DNA from 4 places in the Streptomyces sp. NPDC005262 genome. Region 1 is predicted to be linked to each of the others. Evidence: riboswitches for the same ligand, from Rfam matches in the RefSeq annotation. Region 1 holds a riboswitch; each other region holds the start of a gene.
The links. A riboswitch is a leader RNA that binds a small molecule or an ion and turns the genes downstream of it on or off. The one in region 1 is predicted to bind cyclic di-AMP.
Positions count from the first base shown of each region.

Region 2: it holds a riboswitch for cyclic di-AMP, as region 1 does, so the genes downstream of both, ACFYP5_RS31365 (transglycosylase SLT domain-containing protein) here and ACFYP5_RS17125 (M23 family metallopeptidase) in region 1, are expected to answer to the same signal.
Region 3: it holds a riboswitch for cyclic di-AMP, as region 1 does, so the genes downstream of both, ACFYP5_RS13085 (peptidoglycan DD-metalloendopeptidase family protein) here and ACFYP5_RS17125 (M23 family metallopeptidase) in region 1, are expected to answer to the same signal.
Region 4: it holds a riboswitch for cyclic di-AMP, as region 1 does, so the genes downstream of both, ACFYP5_RS25640 (M23 family metallopeptidase) here and ACFYP5_RS17125 (M23 family metallopeptidase) in region 1, are expected to answer to the same signal.

Region 1 covers NZ_JBIAKK010000005.1:415,608-422,583, forward strand. Annotated here, with positions in the region: gene ACFYP5_RS17110 (SPFH domain-containing protein) at 9-1,205, shown strand; tRNA gene ACFYP5_RS17115 (tRNA-Met) at 1,323-1,396, shown strand; gene ACFYP5_RS17120 (PP2C family protein-serine/threonine phosphatase) at 1,635-2,819, shown strand; cyclic di-AMP (ydaO/yuaA leader) riboswitch at 3,068-3,220, shown strand; gene ACFYP5_RS17125 (M23 family metallopeptidase) at 3,232-4,350, shown strand; gene ACFYP5_RS17130 (aldo/keto reductase) at 4,525-5,469, shown strand; gene ACFYP5_RS17135 (PrsW family intramembrane metalloprotease) at 5,474-6,976, opposite strand, start outside.
Region 2 covers NZ_JBIAKK010000017.1:81,691-88,666, reverse strand. Annotated here, with positions in the region: gene ACFYP5_RS31400 (sensor histidine kinase) at 1-539, shown strand, start outside; gene ACFYP5_RS31395 (hypothetical protein) at 596-994, shown strand; gene ACFYP5_RS31390 (hypothetical protein) at 994-1,212, shown strand; partial or broken gene ACFYP5_RS31385 (MFS transporter) at 1,304-1,501, shown strand; gene ACFYP5_RS31380 (dihydrodipicolinate reductase) at 1,687-2,766, shown strand; gene ACFYP5_RS31375 (carboxymuconolactone decarboxylase family protein) at 2,763-3,242, shown strand; gene ACFYP5_RS31370 (GMC oxidoreductase) at 3,246-4,889, opposite strand; gene ACFYP5_RS31365 (transglycosylase SLT domain-containing protein) at 5,176-5,943, opposite strand; cyclic di-AMP (ydaO/yuaA leader) riboswitch at 5,948-6,133, opposite strand.
Region 3 covers NZ_JBIAKK010000003.1:684,145-691,120, reverse strand. Annotated here, with positions in the region: gene ACFYP5_RS13090 (alpha-galactosidase) at 1-1,469, shown strand, start outside; cyclic di-AMP (ydaO/yuaA leader) riboswitch at 1,762-1,922, shown strand; gene ACFYP5_RS13085 (peptidoglycan DD-metalloendopeptidase family protein) at 1,926-2,783, shown strand; gene ACFYP5_RS13080 (SGNH/GDSL hydrolase family protein) at 2,959-3,813, shown strand; gene ACFYP5_RS13075 (STM4011 family radical SAM protein) at 3,873-4,790, opposite strand; gene ACFYP5_RS13070 (STM4012 family radical SAM protein) at 4,799-6,163, opposite strand; gene ACFYP5_RS13065 (STM4013/SEN3800 family hydrolase) at 6,157-6,972, opposite strand.
Region 4 covers NZ_JBIAKK010000011.1:161,805-168,780, reverse strand. Annotated here, with positions in the region: gene ACFYP5_RS25650 (M16 family metallopeptidase) at 72-1,451, shown strand; gene ACFYP5_RS25645 (M16 family metallopeptidase) at 1,478-2,860, shown strand; cyclic di-AMP (ydaO/yuaA leader) riboswitch at 3,067-3,237, shown strand; gene ACFYP5_RS25640 (M23 family metallopeptidase) at 3,250-4,068, shown strand; gene ACFYP5_RS25635 (GntR family transcriptional regulator) at 4,281-4,997, shown strand; gene ACFYP5_RS25630 (HPr family phosphocarrier protein) at 5,211-5,492, opposite strand; gene ACFYP5_RS25625 (GNAT family N-acetyltransferase) at 5,667-6,976, shown strand, end outside.

The DNA.
Region 1 (6,976 bases):
GTTCGCTCATGTTGTTCTGGCACGTTCCCGCGCCCAACGAGGCGATGCTCATCTCCGGATCGAAGCGGCAGACGCAGGACACCCAGTTCCGGATCGTCACCGGCCACGGCAGTTTCGTCGTACCCGTGAAGCAGAAGGCGCGCATGCTCTCCCTGGCGCTGCGCGAGGCCGAGATCACCGAGGACTGCGTCACCCAGCAGGGCATCCGTCTCAACGTCCGCGCAGTCGCCGTCTTCAAGGTCGGTGACGACGCCGTCTCCATCGCCAACGCCGCCCGCCGCTTCCTGTCGGAGCAGGAGCAGATGGAGGAACTCGCCGGCCGGATCTTCGCCGGTCACCTGCGTTCCATCATCGGCGGGCTGACCGTCGAACAGATCATCCGGGAACGGAACCGGGTCTCCCAGGAGGTCATCGCGGGCAGCCACGGCGAGATGGAGAAACTCGGCATCGTCGTGGACGCCCTACAGATCCAGGAGATCGACGACGCCACCGGCTACATCAACAACCTCGCCGCCCCGCACGCGGCAGCCGTCGCCAGCCAGGCCCGGATCGCCCAGGCCAGGGCCGACCAGGAAGCGGCCGAGCGCGAGCAGCAGGCCGCGGCGCTCAAGGCCGAGTACGAGCGGGACACCGCGATCAAGCGGGCCGGCTTCCTCGCCGAGACCGAGCAGTACAACGCCCGCGCCGCCCAGGCCGGACCACTGGCGCAGGCCAGGGCGTCGCAGGAGGTCATCGAGGAGCAGACGGCTCTGGCCGAGCGGCAGGCCGGGCTGGCCGCACAGCGGCTGGAGGCGGAGGTCAGGCGTCCGGCGGACGCCGAGGCGTACCGGCAGCGCACGCTCGCCGAGGCCGCCCGTGACCGGGCGAAGTTCCAGGCCGACGGCAACGCGTACACCGAACGGACCCTGGCCCAGGCGCAGGCCGACGCCAACACCGCCCGCGCCGCCTCGCTCCGGGACGGCAACCAGGAACTGATCGCGGCCAACCGCATCGTGGAGAACCTGCCGGCGCTGGCCGACGCGGCCGCCCGCGGGATGAAGGGGGCCGACCTCACCGTGCTCAACGGCACCAGCGGGGTCAATGAGATGGCGGCGGGTGTGGTGGGCCAGGGGCTGGCCATTCTCCACTCGCTCCAGCGCAGCGCGAGCGCGGGGAAACCGGCGGTCGACGCGAAGCGGGCGCCACACATCACCGACTCGAACTGACCCGGGCGGGGCCGGGGCGGGAACGCTGCGGGAAAGGCGCCCGGGCCGCTCGATCGGGCAGCCATTCCATTGGTGGTCAGCAGTCCGTTCCTGATGGCGTAGAGTTGTGTTCACCGACGCGGGGTGGAGCAGCTCGGTAGCTCGCTGGGCTCATAACCCAGAGGTCGCAGGTTCAAATCCTGTCCCCGCTACTGAAGGATCAGGCCCGGCACGCATTGAGCGTGCCGGGCCTGATTCGTGTTTTCCGTCCCCCCTTTGGCCGACGAGGAGTCGCCGCGCGACGCCGCTGCGGCAAGCCTGGGAAGCGGGGCGCGTGTCCGCAGCCGTGCGCGTGCAGGTCAGGACAGCCGTGCGTGCACGGGCAGGAGACCACAGGGCGCACCGCCCAGGACAGCACAGGGCGCGCCGGGCAGGAGACCACAGGTGGGGATGGCGAAGGAGCTGCGCGGGGGGCGGGCCCGGGGGCGTGCCGTGGTGCGCGGCTGGGCCTGGTGGTTCGTGCGTGCGCTGCCGTTCCTGATGATCGTCGGTGGGCTCGTGTTCGACTACCTCAGCCCACCGCCCTTCACCGCCGTGCCGATGTTCGTGGCCGCTCCGTTGATCGCCGCACCGTTCTTCTCGCTGGCCAGCACCGTCCGTATCGGCGTTGCCGCGATTCTCTCGATCGTCGTGCTGCGGACGTCCGGCGGCACTCTGCGGGATGTCGTGCCGTCCATCGAGCTCTCCACCGTGATCACGGTCTCGGCCCTCGCCGTCGTCATCAACCAGGTCGTACGCCGCGGCAACGAGCAGCTGGCTTCGGCGCGGGTCATCGCGGAGACCGCCATGCGGGCCGTGCTGCCGATTCCGTCCGAGCGGATCGGGGGACTCCATGTCGCCGCGCGGTACGAGGCGGCCCAGGCGGACGAATTCGTCGGTGGTGACCTGTTCGCCGTGGCGGAGAGCTCGTACGGGGTACGGCTCGTGGTCGGGGACGTGCGGGGCAAGGGGCTCGAAGCGGTCGGGACGGTGGCGGTGGTCATCGGCGCGTTCCGGGAGGCCGCCGAGCAGGAGGACTCGCTGGAGGGCGTGGCGCGGAGGCTCGAGCGGGCGCTGGCGCGGGAGGGGGCGAGGCGGGGCGGGATCGATCCGGTCGAAGGGTTCGTCACCGCCGTGCTCGCCGAGATCCCGCCCGGCGCGGCCGAGGTGCGGATCGTCAACCGCGGCCACCCCGAGCCGCTGCTGCTCCACCCCGACGGCTCACTGGACGTGTTGGTGCCGACAGTGCCCGCGCTGCCGCTCGGCATGGACCTGGGGGTGTGGACGGACCGGGCCGATGCATGGGAGCTGGCCGCCGGGATGACGCTGCTCGCATACACGGACGGACTCTCCGAGGCACGCGACGCCCAAGGCGTCTTCTACGATCCGGCGGTCCGGCTGCGTGGGCGGATCTTTCCCGAGCCCGAGGAGCTGTTGTCCGCGCTGGCCGACGACGTACGGCTGCACACCGGTGGCAGGTCCACCGACGACATGGCGCTGCTCGCGGTCGCACGCCCCGCGCGGGGGCAGCCGAAGCGGCGCAGGACTGTGAAGATCGTGGGCCGGGATGTGAGTGAGGCAGGGGCGAGTCGGTGAAGGGGCTTCGCAGGACGATGCCACCGTGCGTAATCGAAAGGCATCACTCCGCATAACATTTGACGCAACGTCAGAAAACGAGTATGGGCTGAGTGGTGATCAACTCGCCCGTTTCCGCCCGATTGTGTCCCGGAAAGTCCAGGCCAAAGCCGTTAACGATCAGTGGGAACGGCTTGGAATCGGACCCGTCCGTCTATTAACGTTCGATAACGCAGCGCGGTTGTCCCAGCCGTCGTCAGTGGCGGCACCGTGCGCAAGCGCCGAATTCCGCAAGGGAACCGGGGAACCACCTACATGGGGTGAATCGGACACCTGTGTCTCGTGAGAGACAGAGGGATCCGTAGGAGACCTTCCTGCTCCGAACCCGTCAGCTAACCCGGTAGGCGAGAAGGAAGGAAAGGAGTGCGCCCCCGTGGCGTCCAACAAGCCTGCCCCCGAAGCCCCCTCCCGGTTCGGATCCGACTTCACGACCGAGTACGGAACCGAGCAGCGAACCGATTTCGGCGCCGAGTTCACCACTGAGTTCGCGACCGACGGTTTCGGTGAGACCGACCGGGCGTGGGACGAATGGAACCCGACCGAGGAGTCCGTCCGCCCCGTACGCGGCAGACACCGCGTCGTCAAGCAGCGCAACGGGCTCGCCCGCAGCTCCACGGTGCTCGGCGTCGGCGTCATCGCGGCCGTAGGTGCGGGTGGCATGGCCACCGCGCAGAGCAAGCCGCCGGTCTCCATCTCCCTTCCCGACTCCCTCGCGGACAACCTCCCCGACGCCAAGTCCCTTCCCGGCGTGGGCGCCCTGTTCTCCGACGAGTCCGCCACCGACCAGGCGAAGTCCGTGGCCGCCACCGCCCCGCTCACCAGTGCCGGCATCACCACCGCCGAGGCCGAGCAGGGCACCACCGACGCCGGTGAGGCGCTGCGCGCCCGCATCCTTCAGCAGGCCGAGCAGCAGCAGAACGCTGCCGAAGCGGAGATCAAGGCCGCTGAGGAGAAGGCCGCCGCGGAGAAGGCCGCCGCCGAGGCCAAGGCGAAGCAGGACGTCGCCGAGGCCAAGGCCGCCGCCGAGAAGAAGAAGGCGGAGGAAGCGGCGAAGGCGAAGGCCGAGGCCGCGCGGCTGGCCAAGCTCGCCGCCTCCTACGCCATCCCCACCTCCTCGTACACGATCACCTCGACCTTCGGTGAAGCCGGTTCGATGTGGTCCTCCGGCTACCACACCGGCCTCGACTTCGCGGCGCCGACCGGCACCCCGATCAAGGCCATCCACACCGGCACCATCAAGTCGGCGGGCTGGTCCGGTTCGTACGGCTACCGCACGGTCCTGGAGCTCGAGGACGGTACGGAGCTGTGGTTCTGCCACCAGTCGTCGATCGACGTCAGCGTCGGCCAGAAGGTCACCACCGGTGACACCATCGGCCGTGTCGGAGCCACCGGCAACGTGACCGGACCCCACCTCCACCTGGAGGTCCACACCCCGGACGGCACCGGCATCGACCCGATGACCTGGCTGCGCGACAAGGGCCTCACCGTCTGAGCCCGCGCCGGTTCTCCGGCCCCTCGTACCCGGCAGTCCTGACGCTCCCCCCCGACGTCAGGGCTGCCGGTCTGCTGTCACCCGGTCTCACGAATCCGGTGCGGATGCCCGTACGGGCCCCCTTTCAACCCCCGGTACGGAATAGCGGGCGTGGCGGAGTCCGTTGATCTACTTATGACTTCGCTTCGCAAACTCGGCTCTTCCGACCTTCAGGTCTTCCCGCTCGCGCTCGGTGGCAACGTCTTCGGCTGGACCGCCGACGAGGCGCAGTCGTTCGCCGTGCTCGACGCGTACGTCGCGGCGGGCGGCAACTTCCTGGACACCGCCGACGCGTACTCCGCATGGATCCCCGGCAACGAGGGCGGCGAGTCGGAGACGGTCATCGGCAAGTGGCTCGCCGCACGGTCCAGCCGTTCCGACATCGTCGTCGCCACCAAGGTCGGCGCCCACCCCGCGTACAAGGGGCTCTCCGCCGCCACCATCAAGGGCGCGGCCGAGGAGTCGCTGCGCCGGCTGGGCACCGACCACATCGACCTCTACTACACGCACTTCGACGACGAGACCGTCCCGGTCGAGGAGATCATCACCGCCCTCGACCAGCTGGTGAAGGACGGCAAGGTGCGTGAGATCGCCGCCTCCAACATCAGCCCGGAGCGGCTCCAGGCGTCCCTGGACTTCTCCGAGCGTGAAGGGCTCGCCCGTTACGTCGCCCTGCAGCCGCACTACAACCTCGTCTCCCGCGACACGTACGAGGGCGAGCTCCAGGAGACGGCCGCCCGTGCCGGTCTCGCCGCAGTCCCGTACTTCGCCCTGGCCGCGGGCTTCCTCACCGGCAAGTACCGTCCGGGTGCGTCGGTGGAGAGCGCGCGGGCCGAGAAGGCCGGTCAGCACCTGGCGTCGGAGCGCGGTCAGAAGGTCCTGGCCGCACTCGACAAGGTTGCCGAGGAGCGCGGCGCAGAAGTCGCGACCGTCGCCCTGGCCTGGCTCGCCGCCCGTCCGACCGTCGCCGCGCCGATCGCCTCGGCCCGTACGGTCGAACAGGTGCCCGCCCTGGTGGCCGTGGCCGACCTCGAGCTGACCGGACAGGAACTGGCGGAGCTCACCGAGGCATCGGCCTGAGCCCTCACCGGGAGCGCGGCGGCGGGACGCTGCCGTACGGTGGCCGGGCGTACGGCTGCTGGGCGTGGGGGGACAGATACGGGTTCGGCCGGTAGCCGCCGTACGGCGGGTGCGGGGCCGGCCCCGCAGGTATGTACCGGGGGCGCAGGCGGCCCGTCGCCTGCGCCGCGTACGTCAGCGCGGGTCCGGCCACCCCCCTGCGCTGCCAGAGATGGTGCAGCAGCTCCAGTTCGCGTGCCACGAAGTCCGGGTCCGCGGCCCCGCGGCGGGCCCGGCGGCGCAGGAACGCCAGTGACGTCGCGAACGACTCGTACTCGGCGACCGCCCGGGCGGCCGCCCTGCCGCGGGCCTTGGCCTGCGCCTTGGCATGACTGCGGACCTGCACCACGACCCGGCTGTTGCCGTATGCCGGTGAGTGGGGCTGCGGCGGGCCGGGCGCGGGGTAGCCGTAGCCGGGGCTCGGGTACGGCACTCCGTACGAGGCGCTGTACGCACCCGCGCTTCCGTAGGCACTCGCGTGCTGGTGGCGCGCAACGTCCCGGGCCACGCCGCGGGCCCGCATCGAGGAGAGCGCGAGCGGCTCGGCCGGGGTGAGCCAGCCGGCTGCCGCATAGGCGGGCAGTTCGGTGGCCAGTGTCCGCAGCTCCCGCTGGCGCGACCAGATCACCAGCCAGGTGACCAGCGCGAAGACCGGGACCATGAACACCCCGTACACGACATAGAAGCCGTAAGGACCGAACGACCCCGAGCCGTTCCACAGGGCGTGCATGCCCATCGCGAGCATCAGCCCGAGCACGGGCAGCAGGATCCGGCGGATGCGGTGGCTACGTGCGCAGAGCGCCGCGAATCCGAAACCCAGGCCGGTCAGCACGGTGAAGAGGGGATGCGCGAACGGCGTCATCACGACGCGTACGAAGAACGTCGCGGCCGTCACCGACGCGAAGCCCGACGTACCGATCTGCTGGTCCTCGCCGAAGGCATTGCCCAGATAGAGGATGTTCTCGGTGAAGGCGAAGCCCGTCGCGGTGAAGCCCGCGATGACGACGCCGTCGAGGATGCCGCTGAAGTGGCGCCTTCGGAAGAGGAAGATCAGCAGGACGGCCGCGGCCTTCGCGCTCTCCTCGACCACCGGTGCTATCACCGTGGCGCCGAGGGTGTCCGCACTCGCCGGGTCGGCGGTGGCCGTCGCGATCCAGCGGGTCGCGAACGAATTCGCGATGATCGCGACCAGGGCGGCGGCGCACGCACCCCAGGCGAAGGCGAACAGCAGATTCCGCCAGGACCACGGATCGACCCGGTCCAGCCAGCGGAACGCCGCCATCAGCAGCGGTACGGGCAGTACGGCGAGGCCCAGACCGACCAGGAACCCTTCCGTACCCGTCTGATCGCGGACCAGGGCGAGGATCACCAGCCCGCAGAGAGCCAGCACCGTGAAGACCGCACCGGCTCGGAACGTCTTGCTCCGCCAGACCAGGCCGACCCGGCGCGGCCGGTAGCGCCACTGGCC
Region 2 (6,976 bases), on a different contig from region 1:
ACCTCACCGAAGTGATCGACGCCTCCGTGGCCGACGCCAGGCGCAGGTATCCCATGGCGGAGATCACTGTGCCGGTCATGCCGCGTCTGACTGTGCACGCATGGGAGCCCGGGGTGCGAACCATCATCGACAACCTCCTGGCCAATGCTCTGGTTCACGGACGGAGCGGGGACGGTCGCGCACGGGTGGAACTGGGCCTTCGTGCGGGCGGGCACCCCACGGGATCGACCGCCGTGCTGACGGTCGACGACCGTGGCCCCGGCATCCTTCCTTCGCAGCGCGATGCCGTGTTCCATCGCTTCGAGCGCGGCCCCGACAGCTCCGGCTCCGGACTCGGCCTGACCCTGGTCGCGCAACAGACCGCCCTTCACACAGGCCGCGTCCGGATCCAGGACTGCCCTGGCGGCCGGGGCACGCGGGTCGAGGTCCGGCTCCCCGTGCAGGACAGCGGGCAGACCGAGATCCCCTTGCCGGCGGAGCGGGACTGGCTGATCACAACCGCCGAGCGCCCACAAGGTTTCCACAAAGACGGCTCCTAACTTCTCCTCATGCGCGGGCAGATGGGCCCTGCGCCGCTTCCGGAGGAGACACCGTCATGAGGACCGCCAAGACCGCTGCCCTGGCTCTCACAGCCGTCGGCGCACTGCTCGCCGCCGCAGGCACGGCCTCGGCCGGCGGCGGAACGCCGGCGCCGGACGCCACGCCTGCCGGCGACGGAGCGCACATGCTGTGCAAGCGGGTACCGAAGATCGAGAAGCGCCTTGAACACGCCCTGAACCGCCTCGGCGCGGACGCGACGCGGCGCGGCTCCGTCGCCCGGCTGGCGAAGCGGGTGGAAAACGCGAAGACGGCCGGTCACACCGAGATCGAGACCTACCTCAACGACAAGCTCATGTTCCGCCGCTCCCTCGTTCCGACCCTCGAGAAGCGCCAGAAGGACCTGACCGCGGTCAAGACCTGGTGCAAGGCCGACAACAACAGGAGCGAGCAGTGATGGCCCGCAGCGCCGCCACCGCTGTCGCGGCCGCCCTCCTGCTTCTCATCGCGGTCACCGGCTGCGGTCGCAGTAGTGACGAGAAGGCCAGCGGCACCGCCGACCGCCCCGCGACCACCGGCCCCGCAGAGGTCACCCGCATGAAACGACTCGTGGATGCCGCCGAATCGGCCGCCGCCGCAGCGGAATCCGCAGTGGCAGAGGACGGCAAGGACTGACGTGACGCCGCCGCCCCCACACTGCTGCCGACAGTGCCGAGGCGGAGATCATCCGCCCGGACCCCCACCGCCCACTGCAAGGCGGCTGGAGAATGTCTCGCGCGTCGCCGGCCTGGGCTATCTCGGCATGCTCGCCGGCCCCGCCGTCATCGGACCGATGACGCATTTCATGCCGCTCAACCTGACTTTTCTGCTGCCTCTCGGGTTCTGCGTCGTGGCCGCGTGCTCAGCCCGCATACTCCGCTCGCCGCACACCGCTCCCGGCCGTCTGGAGGCCGAGGCCGCATGACCGCAACCAACCACGCGAGCCCGGCGCACAGGACACCCGGTGCCGCGGTGTATCCGGTGTCCTGACGACGTAGCGGGCGCAGCCCGAGCCGCGGCCCGGTGGGGGCCGGCTCCCCTGTCCCCGCCCGGCGAACTCGTCGCGTCACGGCACTAGGAAGTGATAGGTCCTCTCGCTACCCTCCGCGCATGATTTCCACGGTGGTCTGGGGTACGGGCAACGTCGGCCGCGCCGCGATCCGCGCCGTCGATGCCCATCCCGCGCTCGAGCTCACGGCCGTGCTGGTCCACAACCGGGACAAGGTGGGACGTGACGCGGGCCAGCTCGGTGGGCTCGGTCGTCCGCTGGGGGTCGTGACGAACGACGACATCGGTGCCGTGCTGGCCACCGGCCCCCGGGCCGTGGTGTACGCCGCGTCCGGCGACATCCGCCCCGACGACGCCCTCGCCGACATCAACAGGGCGATCCGGGCGGGGGCCGTTGTCGTCACCCCCGCGCTGTATGCCCTGTACGACCAGCTGGGCGCGCCGCCGGAGCTGCGGGATCCGGTGCTGGCGGCCATCGCGGAGGGTGGCGGTTCGCTGTTCGTCTCCGGTGTCGATCCCGGCTGGGGCAATGACGTACTCCCGTTGCTGATCAGCGGACTCGGCACCTTTGTGGACGCGATCCGCTGTCAGGAGATCTTCGACTACTCCACCTACGAACAGGAGGAATCGGTCCGGTACCTGGTCGGCATGGGCCAGCCGATGGACTACGAGCCACTGATGCTCGCGCCGACCGTCCCGACCATGGTGTGGGGTGGGCAGATACGGCTGATGGCCAGGGCCCTGGGAGCCGAACTCGAAGACATCCGGGAGACGTTGGTCCGACGCCCGCTCGACGCGACGGTGAGCACCAGGACGATGGGCACGTTCGAGGCCGGCACCCAGGGCGCGGTGCGATTCGAAGTGCAGGGCATCGTCGGCGGCGAACCCCGCATCGTCATCGAGCACATCACGCGCATTCACCCCTCCTGCGCACCGGACTGGCCGACGCCGCCCGACGGCGACGGCGCGCATCGAGTGATCATCGAGGGCCGCCCCCGCATCGAGGTCACGGTCGAGGCCACCGACGAGGGTGAGAACAGATCCGCGGGCGGGAACGCCACCGCGGTGGGCCGGCTCGTGAGCGCCATCGACTGGCTCGTGAACGCGGAACCAGGACTCTACGACGCTCTCGACGTCCCGCTGCGCCCCGCAGCCGGCAGGCTCGGAAGGAGACAACCATGAACATCGACATCCCCGAGGGCAAGGACGCGATCGAATACGTGTGGGGCGAGATGGTGCCCGGGATCGGGACCGCCGCATCGAACTTCTCGCTGGCGGTGTACGCCCATACGACCCTGGGACTGCGCGAGTTCGAAGCCGCGCGGTTGCGGATCGCCCAGATCAACGGGTGCGTCTTCTGTCTCGACTGGCGGACCGAACGGGACGGCCTGAAGGTCGAGGAGGATTTCGCCGACGCGGTGGCCCAGTGGCGTACCACCGACGTCTTCGACGACCGGACCCGGTTGGCCGCCGAATACGCCGAGCGGTACGCCCTCGATCACCACAACCTCGACGAAGCGTTCTGGTCCCGGATGAGCGCGCACTACAGCCAGCTCGAGGTCGTGGAGCTGAGCATGAGCATCGGGTCATGGCTGGCGTTCGGCCGGCTCAACCATGTGCTTGGCCTCGACACCGTGTGCGCGCTGCCCGGCCGTTGATCGTCACAGGTCGGTGGCGATGATCTTCTCGATGTTCCGTTCGGCAAGCGCGGTGATGGTGACGAACGGATTGACGCTGGTGTTGCCGGGGATCAGCGAGCCGTCGATGACGTACAGGCCGGAGTAGCCGTGCAGGCGGCCGTAGTTGTCGGTGGCCCGGTTCAGCACCGCGCCGCCGAGCGGGTGGTACGTGAGGTGGTCGCCCCAGATCTTGTAGGTACCGAAGAGATCGGTCCGGTAGATCGTCCCCTCCTTCTGGTTGATCCTGTCGAAGATCGTTCTGGCGGCGTCGATGGACGGCTGCTTCCAGGCGGTCTGCCAGTTCAGGTCGACCTTGCCCGTCGCGGCGTTCCAGGCGAACTCGGCCCGGTTCGGGTTCTTGGTGATGGACAGGTAGAACGAGGCGAACGTCTCGATCCCGGTAGGCAGCGGGGCGACCTCGGCGAACGCGCCACCGGCGGCCCAGTTGTCGATACCGCCCGTGGGAATGGAAGCCTGCAGGCTGCCGGTCGGGTCCCACAGGTGGTTGGCCCGGCCGCACATGACGTTGCCGTTGTCGCCCCACCCTTTGCCGATCTCGTCGTTCAGGCCGGGGAGCGCGCCGGTGGCCTTCAGCTTGACCAGCAGCTTGCTGGTGCCCACGCTGCCGGCCGCGAAGAACACCCGGTCCGCGGTCACGGTCTTGGTGGCCGTGGTGGCACCGCCGGTGTCGATCTGGTCGATGACGACCGTGTAGCCGCCGCCTGTCGCCGGTGCGACCGAAGTGACCTTGTGCAGTGGCGAGATGACGACCCTGCCGGTGGCCCTGATCCGGTCGATGTACGTCTTCTGCAGCGACTTCTTGCCGTAGTTGTTCCCGTACAGGATCTCGCCGGCCAGCGCCGACCTGGGAACGGTTCCGGCCTCTTCCTGCTTCATGTAGTCCCAGTCGTACACCGTGGGCACGAAGACGAACGGAAAGCCGGCACGCTGGGCGTGCTTACGCCCGACCCGGGCGTACTGATAGCACGCGGCGGTCTCGAACCAGGCGGGATCGATGGTGCCGACCCCGAGGCCGGCATTGGCGCGCGGGTAGTAGATCCCGTACATCTCGTCGGCGTCCACCGACGGGAGCACGGCTGCGAAGTTCTCGCGCTTGGGGGTGACGGCCATGCCACCGTTGACCAGCGAGCCGCCGCCGACGCCGCGCCCCTGGTAGACCGTGATCCCGCTGAACTCCTCGGCGTCGAGGATCCCGGTGCTGCGGGTGACGTCCTTGTCGATGGGGAAGCCGAGGAAGTTGCTGAGGGGCTGCTTGGTCCTGGTACGGAGCCAGTACGACCGGCTGTCCGGGGAGGTCGTGTTGGCGAAGATCTTGCCGTCCGGACCGGCGGTGTCCCAGGCCATGCCCATTTCGATCATGTGCACGTCCACGCCCGACCGGGCGAGACGCAGAGCGGCGACGGATCCGCCGTATCCGGTGCCGATCACGAGGGCCGGAACATGGGCCCCGGAGTCGATCGGAGCGGCTGCGGAGCCGGTCCCGGCCCGGGCCGGGGTGCTGTGACCCGCGAGGGCCACGGTACCTAAAATAGAACCGGTTCCTGTGATGAATCTTCGACGAGAAATGCCCTCGTGGCCTGCATCATGCATGGTAGAGTCACTCATGTGACACGCCTCACTCTCGACAGAGTGAAACTGGTTCTACTGCCGTTCGCGCGTCAAGTCACTACATACCCGTGGGTAACTTGTGCCGCTCGGGGCGCGCCCGGATACACCACGCCCTGCGCCGGCTGCGGACGACGGAACACCATGCCGGACACCGGCAACGACGCCGGGGTTTCGGTCGCGACCGGACCATGCCCCTGATCGGGCAGAGACGGGAACGGGTGGCGAGGCCCCCTCGGACCCTCGCCACCCGTCAATCCGGAACCGGCATCAACACAACTGCGTGTCAGTACGCCCCGAACACGTTGTCGATCGAACCGTACTTGGCCGCGGCGTAGTTGCACGCAGCCGTGATGTTGGCGACCGGGTCGTAGATGTCCATCGACGTGCCGGACACGTGGTAGGCCTTGAACGTGGGGTCGATGACCTGCAGGAGCCCCTTGGACGGCGTGCCCTTGGCGGCGTTCGAGTCCCAGTTGTTGATGGCCTTGGGGTTGCCCGAGGACTCGCGGATGATGTTGCGGTGGATGCCGTCGTAGCTGCCGGGGATGCCGTGCTGCGCCATGACAGCCAGCGACTCCTTGATCCAGCCATCGAGGTCGTTCGTGTAGGTCACGGGCTTCGTGGTGGCAGGAGCGGCACTGCTCGCGGCCGGCTTGGGGTCGGCGGCCGGGGCCTCGGCCTTGGCACCGATGGTCAGCTTCATGCCCGGGTGGATCAGGGCAGGGTTGGCTCCGATGACCTCGCGGTTGTCCTGGTACAGCTGCTGCCAGCCGCCCGTCACGGACTGCCCAGCGGCGATCTTGTAAAGGGTGTCACCGGCTATCACGGAATAGACGGTGGGCGCGGCCTTCGCGGCGGCAATTCCCTTTGCCGGGGCCGCAGCGGGCGCCACATTCTTCGTGACGGCGGCGACGGACTGCGCCGGCGCCGCGAAGGCGGTGGTCGCACCGATCACGGGGAGTGCGAGAGCGGCTCCGCCCGCGCTCACGGCGATGAAACCGCGAGTCAGCGAACTGGACTTACGACGACGGTGGTTACCCGTTGCGGGCATGGTGCATTCCTCTCCGTCGCCTACGAGGTGAGCTGTCGGGTTCAGGCTGGAGTTGCCTGGCCGTATGGGAATACGACTTCACCCCTAGCCGTTCCGGATACCGGATCGGCTGCTTACCTGGGTCCCCCGCTCCTGCCGTACGTGAGTGGTCGGATTCCCGGACGGCGGCAGGATTCGGCGTTCCATCCGGATTGACGGTGACCGTAAGCGAGAAACTCCGGCCGGAACAAGCCCCCACTTTTCGATCACAATTCATTTACAAGATCGAGTCGGGGGATTATTCGCAGTTCACCCTCGCCCGCGAAGCCAAATCTCTTGGCGCAGAAGGGAACCGGGCAGTACGCCGCCGCGTCCGCGGGCCCGGAAAGTGACTCTCACCACTTGGTCCGAAATGACCGATTTCCCCAGCAGGCAAGGTCTCGACCTGTGCAGGTCATTCATTCATCAGCAAAGAGAGCAATTCATCTCGATTGCCGAAATTCAGACATTCAAGACATTGGTGTGCTGCTGAGGGGTCTTCGACAGGTCGGGGCGGCGGGTGCCCCCTCCACGGGCGGCGGCAGCGTGTCACGCGTCTCGACCGGATGCGGCACACGAGGGGTCGCCCACCGGCCCGGTCCCGCAGGTTCACGCGAAGGACGCCCCCCACGGCGCGGGGGGTGCCGTACGCCATCGGAATGGCCGTCATGGTGCGCAAACGCCCCGACCACCCACCGGGGCCGTCCGGCAGCACAAGCCACGCGATGACGGCGGAGAGCCCGGGTGCTGATCACCGTGCCGCTGTCGCCGCGCAGCGTCGCCCGGCCACCGGCTCGCTGGATACCAGCCGTCCGGACGTGGCGCACCGTGATCGCCATCGCTCGGTCAGCTGTCGAAGGCTGCCGGATCGATCTTCTTCAGCTTCTCGGCAAGGCGGGCGGGATTCGCAAGATCTCTCTTCGTGCTCTTCGGACGAGTACCCCTCGGGCCCCTCCGGTTCGCAGAGGAAGCAGGAATCGGTCACACGGCAGGCCGCAGCAATACAGGAAGATCT
Region 3 (6,976 bases), on a different contig from region 1:
ACGCGGACGGAGCCGCCACCGAGGAGGACGGCGAGGTGTACGGCTGCGCGCTCGCCTGGTCCGGCTCATGGCGGATCGCCGTGCAGCAGCTTCCCGACGGGCTCGTACAGATCACCGGCGGAGCCGGCTACGACGACTCCGGGCTGCTGCGGCTCGAACCGGGGGAGACGTACACCACACCGGTGTTCGCCGGACTGTGGAGCGCCGGCGGGTTCGGCGGGGCGAGCCGGGCCTGGCACGCCTGGCAGTTGGCCCACATCGTTCCGGACGCCGAAAGGCTGCGGCCGGTGCTCTACAACTCCTGGGAGGCCACCGGCTTCGACATCGCGGAGGACCAGCAGCGTGCCCTGGCCGCGCGCGCCGCAGCGATGGGTGTGGAACTGTTCGTGGTGGACGACGCGTGGTTCGGGCAGCGCACCAGCGACCGGGCCGGACTCGGCGACTGGACCCCGAACCCCGAGCGCTTCCCCGGCGGGCTGAAGCCGCTCGCCGACGAAGTGCACGCGCTCGGCATGCAGTTCGGCATCTGGGTCGAACCGGAGATGGTGAACGCCGACAGCGACCTGTACCGCGCGCATCCGGACTGGGTACAGCACTTTCCCGGGCGGACCCGTACGGAGTTCCGTAATCAGCTGGTGCTCAATCTGGCCCGGACCGATGTGCAGAACTATCTGTGGGAGCAGCTCGACTCCCTGCTTTCCGCCGCCCCGATCGACTATGTGAAATGGGACTTCAACCGCTGCTTCACCGATGCGGGCTGGCCGGGCGAGGAGTATCCGCAGAAGCTCTGGATCGAGCATGTGGACGCGCTGTACGCGCTGATCGACCGGCTGCGGGCGGCTCACCCCGGTGTCGCCTTCGAGTCCTGCTCGGGCGGCGGCGGCAGGATCGATCTGGGCATCCTCGCCCGTACCGACCAGGTGTGGACCTCCGACAACACCGACCCGCTGGACCGGCTCGCCATCCAGGAGGGCTTCGGACAGATCCATCCGGCGCGGGTGATGGCCGCCTGGGTCACCGACAGCCCGAATGTCCAGCTCAACAGCAGGGTGAGCTCGCTGCGCTTCCGCTTCGTGAGCGCGATGGCCGGGGTGCTCGGGGTCGGCGGAGATCTCACCGAGTGGAGCGACGAGGAGCTGACCGAGGCCCGGGGCTGGGTGGACCTCTACAAGGAGATCCGCCCGGTGGTGCAGCACGGCGCGCTGTACCGGCTGCGTGCGCCGCGCGGTGGGCTCAGCGCCGTGCAGTACACGCATGGTGACGAGACGGTGGTGCTCATGTGGCTGGAGGCGCAGAGGTACGGGGAGTTGCCGCCGGTCCTGCGGCTGCGCGGGCTCGACCCCACGGCGACCTACACCTGCTCGGACACCGGGGCCGTCCACCACGGTTCCGTGCTGCTGCATCAGGGACTGCACACCGACCTGCGGGGGGATCTGGACGCGAAGGTGCTGAGGCTCCGTCGCGAATGATGTTCATGACATGTCCGTATTGGGGTATTTAGTCGAACATGCCCTGCTTTATGCGGGAGATGGGGGTCATCTCGTGAGCGGGATCATATCGGTGACGGTGTGTGCTGGTGCGGCGGGAGGCTAATCCGTACACGGCGCGGAAATCCAAGATCCTTAATCCACGGAGTGTGACCGGAATTCCGCGCTGATTTCCCGGCGCGGATTCCGGCACGCAACCGATGGCTTGTTCTGCTCGTCCTCATTCGTTTACGGTCACCGTCAATCCGGACGGACCGCCTAATCCTGCCGCCGACCGGAATTCGCACCCACTCATCGTGTGGCAGGAGCGGGGGAACCAGGTAAGCCGCCGACCGGAGAAATCCGGCCGGCTCGGGGTGAAGTCGCACTTCATGCGACCGGGCATCTCCAGTCCGAACCCGACAGCTCACCTCGTAGGCGCCGGAGAGGAAATTCTTCATGCCCATATCGGGTAAGCACCGTCGTCCGAAGTCCAGCACCATCGCTCGTGGCGTTGCCGCCGCCGGCGCCGGCGGGGCCGTCATCGCCCTCCCGCTGCTCGGTGCCACCGGTGCCCACGCCGCGGAGCAGGCCGCTCCCGTCGCGCACTCCGCCGCCGCAACGCACGCCGCCCCCGCCGCCCCGGTCGCGAAGCAGGCCGAGACCCGGACGTACTCCGTCGTCGCCGGCGACTACCTGTCGAAGATCGCCACCGACAACAAGGTCGAGGGTGGCTGGGAGAAGCTGTACCAGGACAACCGCGAGGTCATCGGCGGCAACCCGAGCCTGATCCTCCCGGGCATGAAGCTGACCCTCGGCGGCCCCGCCGCGGCCACCGGCACCACGCCGGCCGCCCCGGCCCCGTCGAAGGCTCCGGTGGCCACCAAGCCCGCGCCCGCCCAGAGCAGCAGCTCCGGCTACGTCGCCCCGGTCCCGGGCAAGCACACCACCAACTACCGTGCCTCCGGTGCCAACTGGTCCAGCGGCAGCCACACCGGCATCGACTTCCCGGTCTCCACCGGCACCAGCGTGAAGGTGATCACCTCCGGCACCGTCGTCACCGCCGGCTGGGGCGGGGCGTACGGCAACGAGGTCGTCGTCAAGCACGCCGACGGCCACTACTCGCAGTACGGCCACCTGTCCGCGCTCTCCGTCTCGGTGGGCCAGACCGTCTCCACCGGCCAGCAGGTCGGCCTCTCCGGTGCCACCGGCAACGTCACCGGCCCGCACCTCCACTTCGAGGTCCGCACCGGTCCGGCATACGGCTCGGACATCGACCCGGTCGCCTTCCTGGCTTCGCACGGAATCTCCGTCTGATCGGATCCGATCAGGCCTGATCCGAACGGCTTGTTGAAGGGGCGGTGCGCGGCGGCGCACCGCCCCTTCGCTTATTCCCTCTTTACCAAAACCTGACCGGGTGGTCTATCTCACCTCCCGTCAACCCCTTATTACGGTCGCGTAGGTCACATTCGGCAGTGCAGGATGTGCCCTTGTGGCAGACGATTCGAAAAACAATCAACGTGGCGTCAACAACCGGCATGGCGCCATCGGGTCGTACGCAGCGATTGGCGACAGCTTCACCGAGGGGGTCGGCGACCCCGGCCCGGACGGAACCTTCGTCGGCTGGGCAGACCGTTTCGCTGTACTCCTCGCCGACCAGCTCCCCGACCCCGACGCAGCGAGGAACACCGATGGTTCCGCCGGTTCGGCTCACGGGAACTTCCGGTACGCCAATCTCGCCGTACGCGGACGCCTCCTCGACCAGATAGTCGAGGAACAGGTGCCGCGCGCCAAGCAGCTCGCCCCCGACCTGGTGAGCTTCTGCGCGGGCGGCAATGACATCATCCGGCCCGGCACCGACCCCGACGACGTGGCCGAGCGCTTCGAGCGCGCGGTCGCCGACCTGACCCGGTCGGTCGGCACCGTCATGGTCACGACCGGCTTCGACACCCGCGACGTTCCCGTGCTGCGCCATCTGCGCGGCAAGATCGCCACCTACACCGCCCACGTGCGGTCCATCGCCGACCGCTACGACTGCCCGGTCCTCGACCTGTGGTCGCTGCGGTCCGTGCAGGACAGGCGCGCCTGGGACGACGACCGGCTCCATCTGTCGCCCGAGGGACACACCCGGGTCGCGCTGCGCGCCGCCCAGGTCCTCGGCCTCGATGTGCCGGCCGACCCGGACCAGGAATGGCCGCCCCAGGCGCAGCGCGGCACGCTCGAGGTGCGGCGCGACGACATCCACTGGGCGCGCGAATACCTGGTGCCGTGGATCGGGCGGCGGCTGCGCGGCGAGTCCTCCGGTGATCACGTCGAGGCGAAGCGGCCCGACCTGCTGCCGCTCTGACCGGCGCGGTGTCGCCTTCGGCCGGACGGGCCTGTTCGCCGGGGCCCCGTCCGGTTCGATCAGGCCCGTCCGCCGACCGGGAACAGCGGCAGCGACGCCTGATCCCGGTGCGCCGGTCGGCGCGCCGGCCCGGCCGGTACGCGTTCCAGTACGCCGCCAGCGAAGACGTCGTACAGCGGCAGCGTCTCCAGATGCACATATCCGATGTGGCAGTCGCACACGGCGAGCGGACAGGCCCGCGGGCCCAGCGCCCGCCGGTAGCTGCCGTCGTAGAGGTTGCCGAGCTCGGCCGGGACGAAGTGGCAGCGGCGCACGGTGCCGTCCCCGTCCACCGAGATGACCGACTCGCCGGTCCGGCAGGGCATCCCGGCCGAGCGATGCGGATCCCGGCTGTACGGGAAGAGGGGGTCGAGGGCCGTCCAGCGGTCCGCCTCCTCGTCCGTGTAGCTCCGCCCCTCGGCCGCGTTGACCCAGAGATAGACCTCGCCGGGCAGATCGGCACGGAGCCGCCGCGCCTCGTCGAGATGCTCGTCGAGACCGACCACACCGACGCTGTACCGGACACCGAGGTCGGTCAGCTCCCGGCACTTGGCGAGGAAGCGGTCGTACGGCGTCTGTCCCGGGTGGTACGTGCACCACAGCGCGATCCTGTCGCGGCCGGACTCACCCGCCTCGGCCAGCCAGCGCGTGCGGCCGCTGAGATTGGTCTGGATCGCGACCCGGCCGACGTGCGGCAGCTGCGCCAGCTCGACCAGCGCCCGGCGGTACCAGGAGCGGACCAGCCCTTCGCCCCACGGCGTGAACAGCACCGAGATCCGGTCGCCGGTCTGCGCCGTCGCCCAGGCGGTGAACCGCTCCAGCGCCGCACGGTCCGCACGCAGTTGCTCCGGGCTGTCACGCCGCTTGGCGAACGGGCAGTACGGGCAGTCGTAGTCGCACGACGCCAGCGGACCGCGGTACAGGATCGTCAGGTCCATGGGCACGCTCACTTCAGTTCGTAGGCGGCCATCGCGGCCCGCACGGCGGGGGAGAACAGCTCGGGACCCAGCGCGTCGGAGTGCGCGAGACCCTCGGGCGACAGCCGCAGCAGCCCGGACGCGTCGGCGGCGCCGTCCAGCCAGCCACGCGCCTCGAACCGGTCCAGCTCGCTGCGGAAGTCGTCACCGGGCAAGGTGCCGAACCGCTCGTGGTAATCGGCCAGTCGCAGTCCCCGGGCCTGGAGCAGTGACTGCAGGAGATGGCGTCTGCGCGCCTCGTCGCCGTCGACGTAGCGACCCACTTCGGCGCGTGAGAAGTCCGCTGTGGCGGTGTAGCAGTCGACGATCGCCCGCACTTCACGCATCTCGACCGCGTAGTCGAACGAGTAGTGCAGCCGCGTGGTGTACGAACGGGCGCCACAGCCCAGACCGATCATGCCGTCCGTCTGGCACGCGTAGTCGGCGGGGCCCTCCTGCGGGACGTCGGCGCGGCGGAACATCCGCATCGACACCTGCTCGTAGCCGTGAGAGAGAAGATGGTCCCGGCCCGCCCGGTACAGCCGCAGCCGCTGCTCGTCCCACGCCGCGTTCGCCGCGGCCTCGACGTCCGCGCCGAACCGGCCCAGACCGGTCAGCGGGCGCACGTACAGCGGATAGAGATAGAGCTCCTCCGGCTGCCAGCCGAGCGCGGCGTCCAGCGAGGTGCGCCAACTGTCCTCCGTCTGTCCGTCGATGCCGTAGATCAGGTCGATGTTGAGGACCGGAATGCGCACGTCCCGGATCCGGCCGAGCGCGGCTTCCACATCGGCGCGGCGCTGCGGGCGGACCGCCGCGCGGGCTTCGGCGTCGATGAAGCTCTGTACGCCGATGCTGATCCTGGTCGTCCCGCGGTCGGCGAGGACGGCCAGCCGGTCGGCCGTCGCGGTCGACGGCGACGTCTCGACCGACAGGGGCACGGAGCGCAGGTCGGCGCCCATCCGCTGTTCCGCGATGTCGCAGAGCCGCTCCAGTTCGGCGGCGGTCAGAAAGGTGGGGGTGCCGCCGCCGAAGGCCGCCGCGGCGAACCGCACCGGCGCCTCGTCCCCCAGCGCGTCCCGGACGGCGGTGGCCTGTCGCTCCAGCGCGTCGAGGTAGCGGGTCGTCAGCTCATCCGGAGCGCCGATCCGGGTGAAGAGGTTGCAGAAGCCGCAGCGGACCTCGCAGAACGGTATGTGGAGATAGAGCGACAGCGCGTCCTTGCGCTCGGCTGCCCACAGCTCGCGCAGCTCGGGCCGCCCGGTGGGGTGTGCGTCGAGCTTTCCGTACGCCGTCTTGTGCGGATAGGCGTAGACATAGCTCCGGTACGGACGGATGGCGGGCTGACTCGTCAGCATGCGGTGACCCCCGGTTCCAGGAAGAAGTGCGCGTACGGAACGGTCCAGACGGACTCGTGGCCGAGCCGGTGACCGGTGTAGCCGTCGTCCCCGTACGCCGTGCCGTGGTCGGAGCAGACGATGGCGAAGCAACGGCGGCGGCTGCCCGCGGCGGCGAAGAGCCGGCCGATGTGCTCGTCGACGTATTCCAGGGCGGCGGCATGCGTGGCGCGGGAGTCACCTGCCTCCGGGGTGGCGCCCGGCCGGTGGAACCAGTTGGGCTGGTGCAGCGCAGAGACGTTGACGAAGATGAAGAGCCGTTGTTCGGCCGGAAGCCGGGCGACGACCTGCTCGGCCCGGGTCACCTGGGCCTCGAAGGAAGTGGGCGACGCAACGCCGAACTCCGGTTCCCAGTGGCTCTCCTGGAACATGCCCGGCAGAACCGAACCGAGCGGGCCCTGCCGGTTGAAGAATCCGACGCCACCGATGCACACCGTGCGGTAGCCGGCCCCGGCGAGCGCGGACACCAGATCGGGGGTGTCGAAGACAAAGGTGCGGGAAGCCGTGGTCTCACTGCCCGCGAAGCGCGCCGCGAACAGCCGCGGATGCGGGCCCGGGGCGGCGGGCGTCGGCAGGAAGCCCGCGAAGATCGCCTGGTGGGAGGCGTAGGTGAAGCTGCCGGGAGCATGCCGCTTCTCCCAGACCCCGCCCGGGAGATGGCGGGCCAGATGAGGGATGCGGCCGGCGGCGGCGAGCTCCGCCGCCACGTCGTACCGCAGGGTGTCGAGCGTGATCAGCAACAGGTCGTGGCTGCCCACGATCCCGCTCATGTCC
Region 4 (6,976 bases), on a different contig from region 1:
CAGGTGTCGGTCCGCTTGCTTACAGTGGCAGGTCTCGCAGGAAATCCAGTATCGCGATCGAAGGGACGTACATGCCCATGGGTCACACGGCCACAGCCCAGGCCGGCTCCGGCGGCTTGACAGCGACCGAGCACCGCCTGGCCAACGGCCTGCGCGTGGTGCTCTCCGAGGACCATCTGACCCCGGTCGCCGCGGTGTGCCTCTGGTACGACGTCGGTTCGCGCCACGAGGTCAAGGGGCGCACGGGTCTGGCTCACCTCTTCGAGCACCTGATGTTCCAGGGCTCCGGACAGGTCAAGGGGAACGGACACTTCGAACTGGTGCAGGGGGCCGGCGGCTCGCTCAACGGGACCACCAGCTTCGAACGCACCAACTACTTCGAGACGATGCCCACGCACCAGCTGGAGCTGGCCCTGTGGCTCGAGGCCGACCGGATGGGCTCACTGCTCGCCGCGCTCGACGACGAGTCCATGGAGAACCAGCGGGACGTCGTCAAGAACGAACGCCGCCAGCGCTACGACAACGTGCCGTACGGCACGGCGTTCGAGAAGCTGACCGCCCTCGTCTACCCGGAGGGCCACCCGTACCACCACACCCCGATCGGCTCGATGGCCGACCTGGACGCCGCGACGCTCGAGGACGCACGGACCTTCTTCCGTACGTACTACGCGCCCAACAACGCGGTGCTGTCCGTCGTCGGCGACATCGACTCCGAGCAGACGCTCGCCTGGATCGAGAAGTACTTCGGCTCCATCCCGTCCCACGACGGCAAGCAGCCGCCGCGCGACGGTGCGCTCCCCGAGATCATCGGCGAGCAGTTGCGCGAAGAGGTCCGTGAGGAGGTCCCGGCGCGGGCGCTGATGGCCGCCTACCGGCTGCCGCACGACGGTACCCGGGAGTGCGACGCCGCCGACCTCGCGCTGACCGTGCTGGGCGGTGGCGAGTCCTCCCGGCTGCACAACCGCCTGGTCCGCCACGACCGGACAGCCGTGGCGGCCGGATTCGGGCTGCTGCGGCTCGCCGGTGCGCCCTCGCTCGGCTGGCTGGACGTGAAGACGTCCGGCGGGGTCGAGGTGGCGCAGATCGAGACCGCGGTCGACGAGGAGCTGGCCCGGTTCGTGGCCGAGGGGCCGACGCCCGAGGAAATGGAGCGCGCCCAGGCCCAGTTGGAGCGCGAGTGGCTGGACCGGCTCGGCACGGTCGCGGGCCGTGCCGACGAACTGTGCCGGTTCGCCGTGCTGTTCGGTGACCCGCAGCTCGCCCTGACCGCCGTACAAAGGGTGCTCGACGTCACCGCGGAGGAGGTCCAGGCGGCCGCCAGGGCCCAGCTTCACCCCGACAACCGGGCGGTGCTCGTCTACGAGCCGGTCGAGTCGGCCGAGTCCACCGATGGGGCGGCCGTCGACGAGACGGACGCCGACACCGACGCGCACGAAGGGGCGGACAAGTGACCGACGCTGCCGCGACTGGAGTATCGATGGAGTACCACCCGCAGCCGACCCCGGGCACGGCCAGGCCCTGGGCCTTCCCCGCACCTGAGCGCGGCGCCCTGCCCAACGGGCTCACGGTGCTGCGCTGCCACCGCCCCGGTCAGCAGGTCGTCGCGGTGGAGATCTACCTCGACGCCCCGCTGGACGCCGAGCCCGAGGGCCTCGACGGCGTGGCCACGATCATGGCGCGGGCGCTGTCCGAAGGCACCGACAAGCACTCCGCGGAGGAGTTCGCAGCCGAGCTGGAGCGCTGCGGGGCCACCCTCGACGCGCACGCCGACCACCCCGGCGTCCGGGTCTCCCTCGAGGTCCCGGTCTCCCGGCTGGCCAAGGCGCTCGGTCTGGTCGCCGAGGCGCTGCGGGCACCCGCGTTTTCCGACAGCGAGGTCGAGCGGCTGGTACGCAACCGGCTCGACGAGATCCCGCACGAGCAGGCCAACCCGGCCCGTCGCGCCGCCAAGCAGCTCTCCAAGGAGCTCTTCCCGGCCACCGCGCGGATGTCGCGCCCGCGCCAGGGCACCGAGGAGACGGTGGAGCGGATCGATTCCGCGGCCGTCCGCAGCTTCTTCGAGGCCCATGTCCGCCCGTCCACGGCGACCGCCGTGGTCGTCGGTGACCTCACCGGCATCGACCTGGACGCGTTGCTCGCCGACACCGTGGGCGACTGGTCCGGGAACAGCGCCGAGCCCCGGCCGGTCCCGCCGATCACCGCCGACGACACCGGCCGGGTGGTCATCGTCGACCGTCCCGGAGCCGTGCAGACCCAGCTGCTGATCGGCCGCATCGGCGCCGACCGGCACGACAGCGTGTGGCCGGCCCAGGTCCTCGGTACGTACTGCCTGGGCGGCACGCTCACCTCCCGGCTGGACCGGGTGCTGCGTGAGGAGAAGGGCTACACCTACGGCGTACGGTCCTTCGCGCAGGTCCTGCGGTCGTCGGCGCCGGACTCCGCCTCCGGGGCGACGGGCGCCGCGATGCTGGCCATCAGTGGTTCGGTCGACACGGAATCCACCGGACCGGCGCTCGGCGACCTGTGGACGGTCCTGCGGACGCTGGCGGCCGAGGGACTGACCGACGCCGAGCGCGAGACGGCCGTGCAGAACCTCGTGGGTGTCGCCCCGCTGAAGTTCGAGACGGCGGCGTCGGTCGCGGGCACGCTCGCCGACCAGGTCGAGCAGCACCTCCCGGACGACTACCAGGCGCAGCTCTACGCCCGGCTCGCCGAGACCGGCACGGTCGAGGCGACCGCGGCGGTGGTCAGCGCGTTCCCGGTGGACCGTCTGGTCACGATCCTCGTCGGCGACGCCGCGCAGATCGAGGAGCCGGTCCGGGCGCTGGGGATCGGAGAGGTGTCGGTCGTCACCGGCTGACGTCACGGACAACCGCATATCTGGACAAAGGGAGACCCCACGAGTGACTTCTCGTCGGGGTCATCCCTTTTGTCTGATTTGCTGCATATGGGGCTGTGTGCCCTGTGGGATGTGCTACAAAGCGCCCTGTCCGTTTGGTGAATGAAAGTCCCCCCGCTTAGCGTCGGCAGCGCTGTCCGTCACCCGTATGCCGCATCCGCGGCGCCGGTCAGCTATCGCCGAGTCCCCGTCAGGCGCGAGCCTGGGGAGCCGGGGACCCACGCAGTCCCTGGGGTGAATCGGATGCCTGCGCGCCTCTTGTGGGGCTCGCGGATCCGTAGGAGACCTTCCTGCTCCGAACCCGTCAGCTAACCCGGTAGGCGAGAAGGAAGGAAAGGACCAGCCACTTCATGGCGTTCACCCGCCCCACCGGGAAGCACCGTGCCCCGAACCGTCTGACGCGCAAGAGCGCGCAGATGGCCGGCATCGCAGCTCTGGCCACCACCGGCGTCATCGGTGGGCTGGCCTCTCCGGCGCTCGCCGCCGGCACCGAAGCCCCCTCCGTCAGCGAGACCGGCCTGAACCAGATCATCGCCATCGAGGGCACCCTCGCCGACCAGGTGGCCACCCAGGCAGACGTGCAGAAGCGCCAGGCCGAGGCCGCCGCCAAGGTGAAGGCGGCCGCGAAGGCCAAGGCCGCGGCCGAGGCGAAGGCCGAAGCACGCGCCAAGGCGGCAGCCAAGGCCAAGGCCGAAGCGCGCGCCAAGGCGGCCCGCGAGGCGAAGGCGCGCGCCGCCCGTTCCGCCGAGCGCACCCGCCTCGGTGCCTTCCAGCTCCCGGTTGCCGGTTCGTACGTCACCACCGGCTACAAGTCCAGCGGCTCCCTCTGGTCCTCCGGCCGCCACTCGGGCATCGACTTCCACGCCGCCTCCGGCAGCTCTGTCGTCGCCGTCGGCGCCGGCACGGTCGTCGAGGCCGGCTGGGGCGGCGCGTACGGCAACAACATCGTGCTCCGGATGACGGACGGCACCTACACCCAGTACGGCCACCTCTCGTCGATCGGCGTGTCGGTCGGCCAGAGCGTCGGCGCGGGCCAGCGGATCGGTTTCTCCGGCTCGACCGGCAACTCCACCGGACCGCACCTCCACTTCGAGGCCCGGACCGCACCGTCGTACGGCTCCGACATGGACCCCGTCGCGTACCTGCGCGCCCACGGCGTCACCGTCTGACCGACGCAGCACCTCCGAAGGCCCCGGCTTCCCGCCGGGGCCTTCGGCGTACCCGGACCGTCCCCCGCCGGAGGCGCTTGCCGAACCGTCCTCGGACCAAAAGATATTCATGGATTTCGGCCCGGCGTCGGAAATGCAGCCGCATTGCAATAGAGTCACGGAACAGGCGTCGATCGGCCGCGTTCCGCGGGGATTAAGGCGGAGGTTCGGACATGCGCATTCCGGCGCATTCGGTATGCACGGCAATCCGTGACGACATCGTCTCCGGTGTCTTCGAACGTGGCAGCAGACTCACCGAGGAACTGCTCGCACGCCGTTACGGGGTGTCCCGCGTCCCGGTACGGGAAGCGCTGCGCACCCTGGAGTCCGAGGGTTTCGTGGTCACCCGTCGGCACGCCGGCGCCTGTGTCGCCGAGCCCACCGAGCAGGAGGCCGCCGACCTGCTGGAGGTCCGGATGCTGCTGGAGCCACTGGGTGCGGCGCGCGCCGCGCAGCGTCGCACCGAGGCACACCTCAAAGTCCTCCGCGGCCTGGTCAGGCTCGGTCAGGAGCGGGCCAGGCGGGGCGAGGGCGAGGATCTGCGCTCACTGGGGGGCTGGTTCCACGAGACGCTCGCCCAGGCCTCCGGCAGCCCAGGGCTCATCGCACTGCTCACCCAGCTGCGGCACAAGATCGCCTGGATGTACGCGGTCGAGCAGCCGGCCCGCCCCACCGATTCCTGGGCCGAGCACGGGGCCATCGTGGACGCGGTCGCGCGCGGTGACGCGGAACGGGCCAGGGCGCTGGCCGCGCAGCACGCCGAGCGCGCCACCGCCGTGCACCGGCTGCGGCGCGCGGACCGCGTCCCGGGCCGTGCGCCCGCCCCGCCGCGGCCCGGCCGGGTGAGAACTTCGCAACATGCCGTAAACACCGCGAGCGGCCGGCATTAACACATGCGCCGTATACAAAGAGATGTAATTCGGTGGGGCTTTGTTTCGGCTGCCCGAATTCACTCCGGAAACCTCGGGAACCGACTTGGGAGTGGGCTCGGTGATCGGCGCGGCTCGCGGCTCGCGAAAACGAAAGAGCCGCGGCCCCGGTCAAAGGTGCCGCGGCTCTGCCGCAGAAATACGTCCGGCTGGGACGGGTCGGGAGGTCTGGAATCAGACGGTCTCCGGGAGCTCGTCGAGCCCCTCCGCGACCAGCCGCGCGAGCCGGTCGAGCGCGGCCTCGGAGTCGTCCGCCTCGGACGAGAGCACGATCTCCTCGCCGCCCTGCGCGCCGAGGCCGAGCACCGCGAGCATGGAAGCGGCGTTCACCGGGCTGCCGTCGGCCTTGGAGACCGTCACGGGGACGCCCGACGCCGTGGCGGCACGGACGAAGATGGAAGCGGGGCGGGCGTGCAGGCCCTCGGTCCAACCGACATTGACGCGGCGCTCAGCCATGGTTCTGCCCTTCACGAATCAATGGTTGTCTAGACCAGTCTCTCATGTGGTGCGCGGTGTTCCGCCCGACCCGCGACCCGGTGCCGCAGCCCGTGCCGCAAGGCCGATCGGCCCTCTCAGACTGCCCCGGCCCCGAGCCGTACGCGACCGCTGACCGAGCCGTAGGCTTTGCCCATGCAGCCCACGCCGGAGCAGAGTCCGCATCACGCGTACCCCGACCACTGGGAAGCGGATGTCGTGCTCCGCGACGGTGGCACGGCCCGGATCAGGCCCATCACCACGGACGACGCCGAGCGACTGGTCAGCTTCTACGAGCAGGTTTCTGACGAGTCGAAGTACTACCGGTTCTTCGCCCCTTATCCACGGCTCTCCGCCAAGGACGTGCACCGCTTCACCCATCACGACTACGTCGACCGGGTGGGTCTCGCCGTCACGGTCGGCGGCGAGTTCATCGCCACCGTCCGCTACGACCGGATCGACGCCACCGGCCGGCCCGCCTCCGCCCCCGCCGACGAGGCCGAGGTCGCCTTCCTCGTCCAGGACGCCCACCAGGGCCGCGGCGTGGCGTCGACGCTGCTGGAACACATTGCCGCGGTGGCCCGCGAGCGCGGCATCCGGCGCTTCGCCGCCGAGGTACTGCCCGCCAACAACAAGATGATCAAGGTGTTCCGGGACGCGGGCTACACCCAGCAGCGCAGCTTCGAGGACGGCGCCGTCCACCTCACCCTGGACCTCGAACCGACTGCCGAGTCCCTCGCCGTCCAGCGCGCCCGTGAGCAGCGGGCGGAGGCGCGGTCGGTACAGCGGCTGATCGCGCCGGGTTCGGTCGCCGTCATCGGCACCGGCCGCAACCCCGGTGGGGTGGGCCGCACGGTTCTGCGCAACCTCCTCGCTGCCGGATTCACCGGCCGTACGTACGCGGTGAACAGCGCGTTCGCCGCGGACCAGGCCACGATCGACGGTGTTCCCGCCCACCGCTCCCTCGGCGAGATCAGCGAACCGGTCGACCTCGCGGTCGTCGCCGTGCCCGCCGACCGGGTCCCGGAGGCCGTCACAGACTGCGGCGAGCACGGCGTCCAGGGCCTGGTCGTCCTCTCCGCCGGATACGCCGAGTGGGGGGCCGAAGGCAGGGAACGGCAGCGCGAGCTGGTCCGCCAGGCCCGCTCGTACGGCATGCGCATCATCGGTCCGAACGCCTTCGGCGTCATCAACAACTCCGACGCCGTACGGCTGAACGCCTCACTCGCCCCCGAATCGCCCGCGCCCGGACGCATCGGCCTGTTCACGCAGTCCGGCGCCATCGGCATCGCGCTGCTCTCCGGGCTCTACCGGCGCGGCGCGGGCCTGTCGACGTTCATCTCCGCGGGCAACCGCGCCGACATCTCGGGCAACGACTTCCTGCAGTACTGGTACGAGGACCCGGACACCGACGTCGCCCTGCTGTACCTCGAATCGCTCGGCAACCCACGCAAGTTCACCCGCCT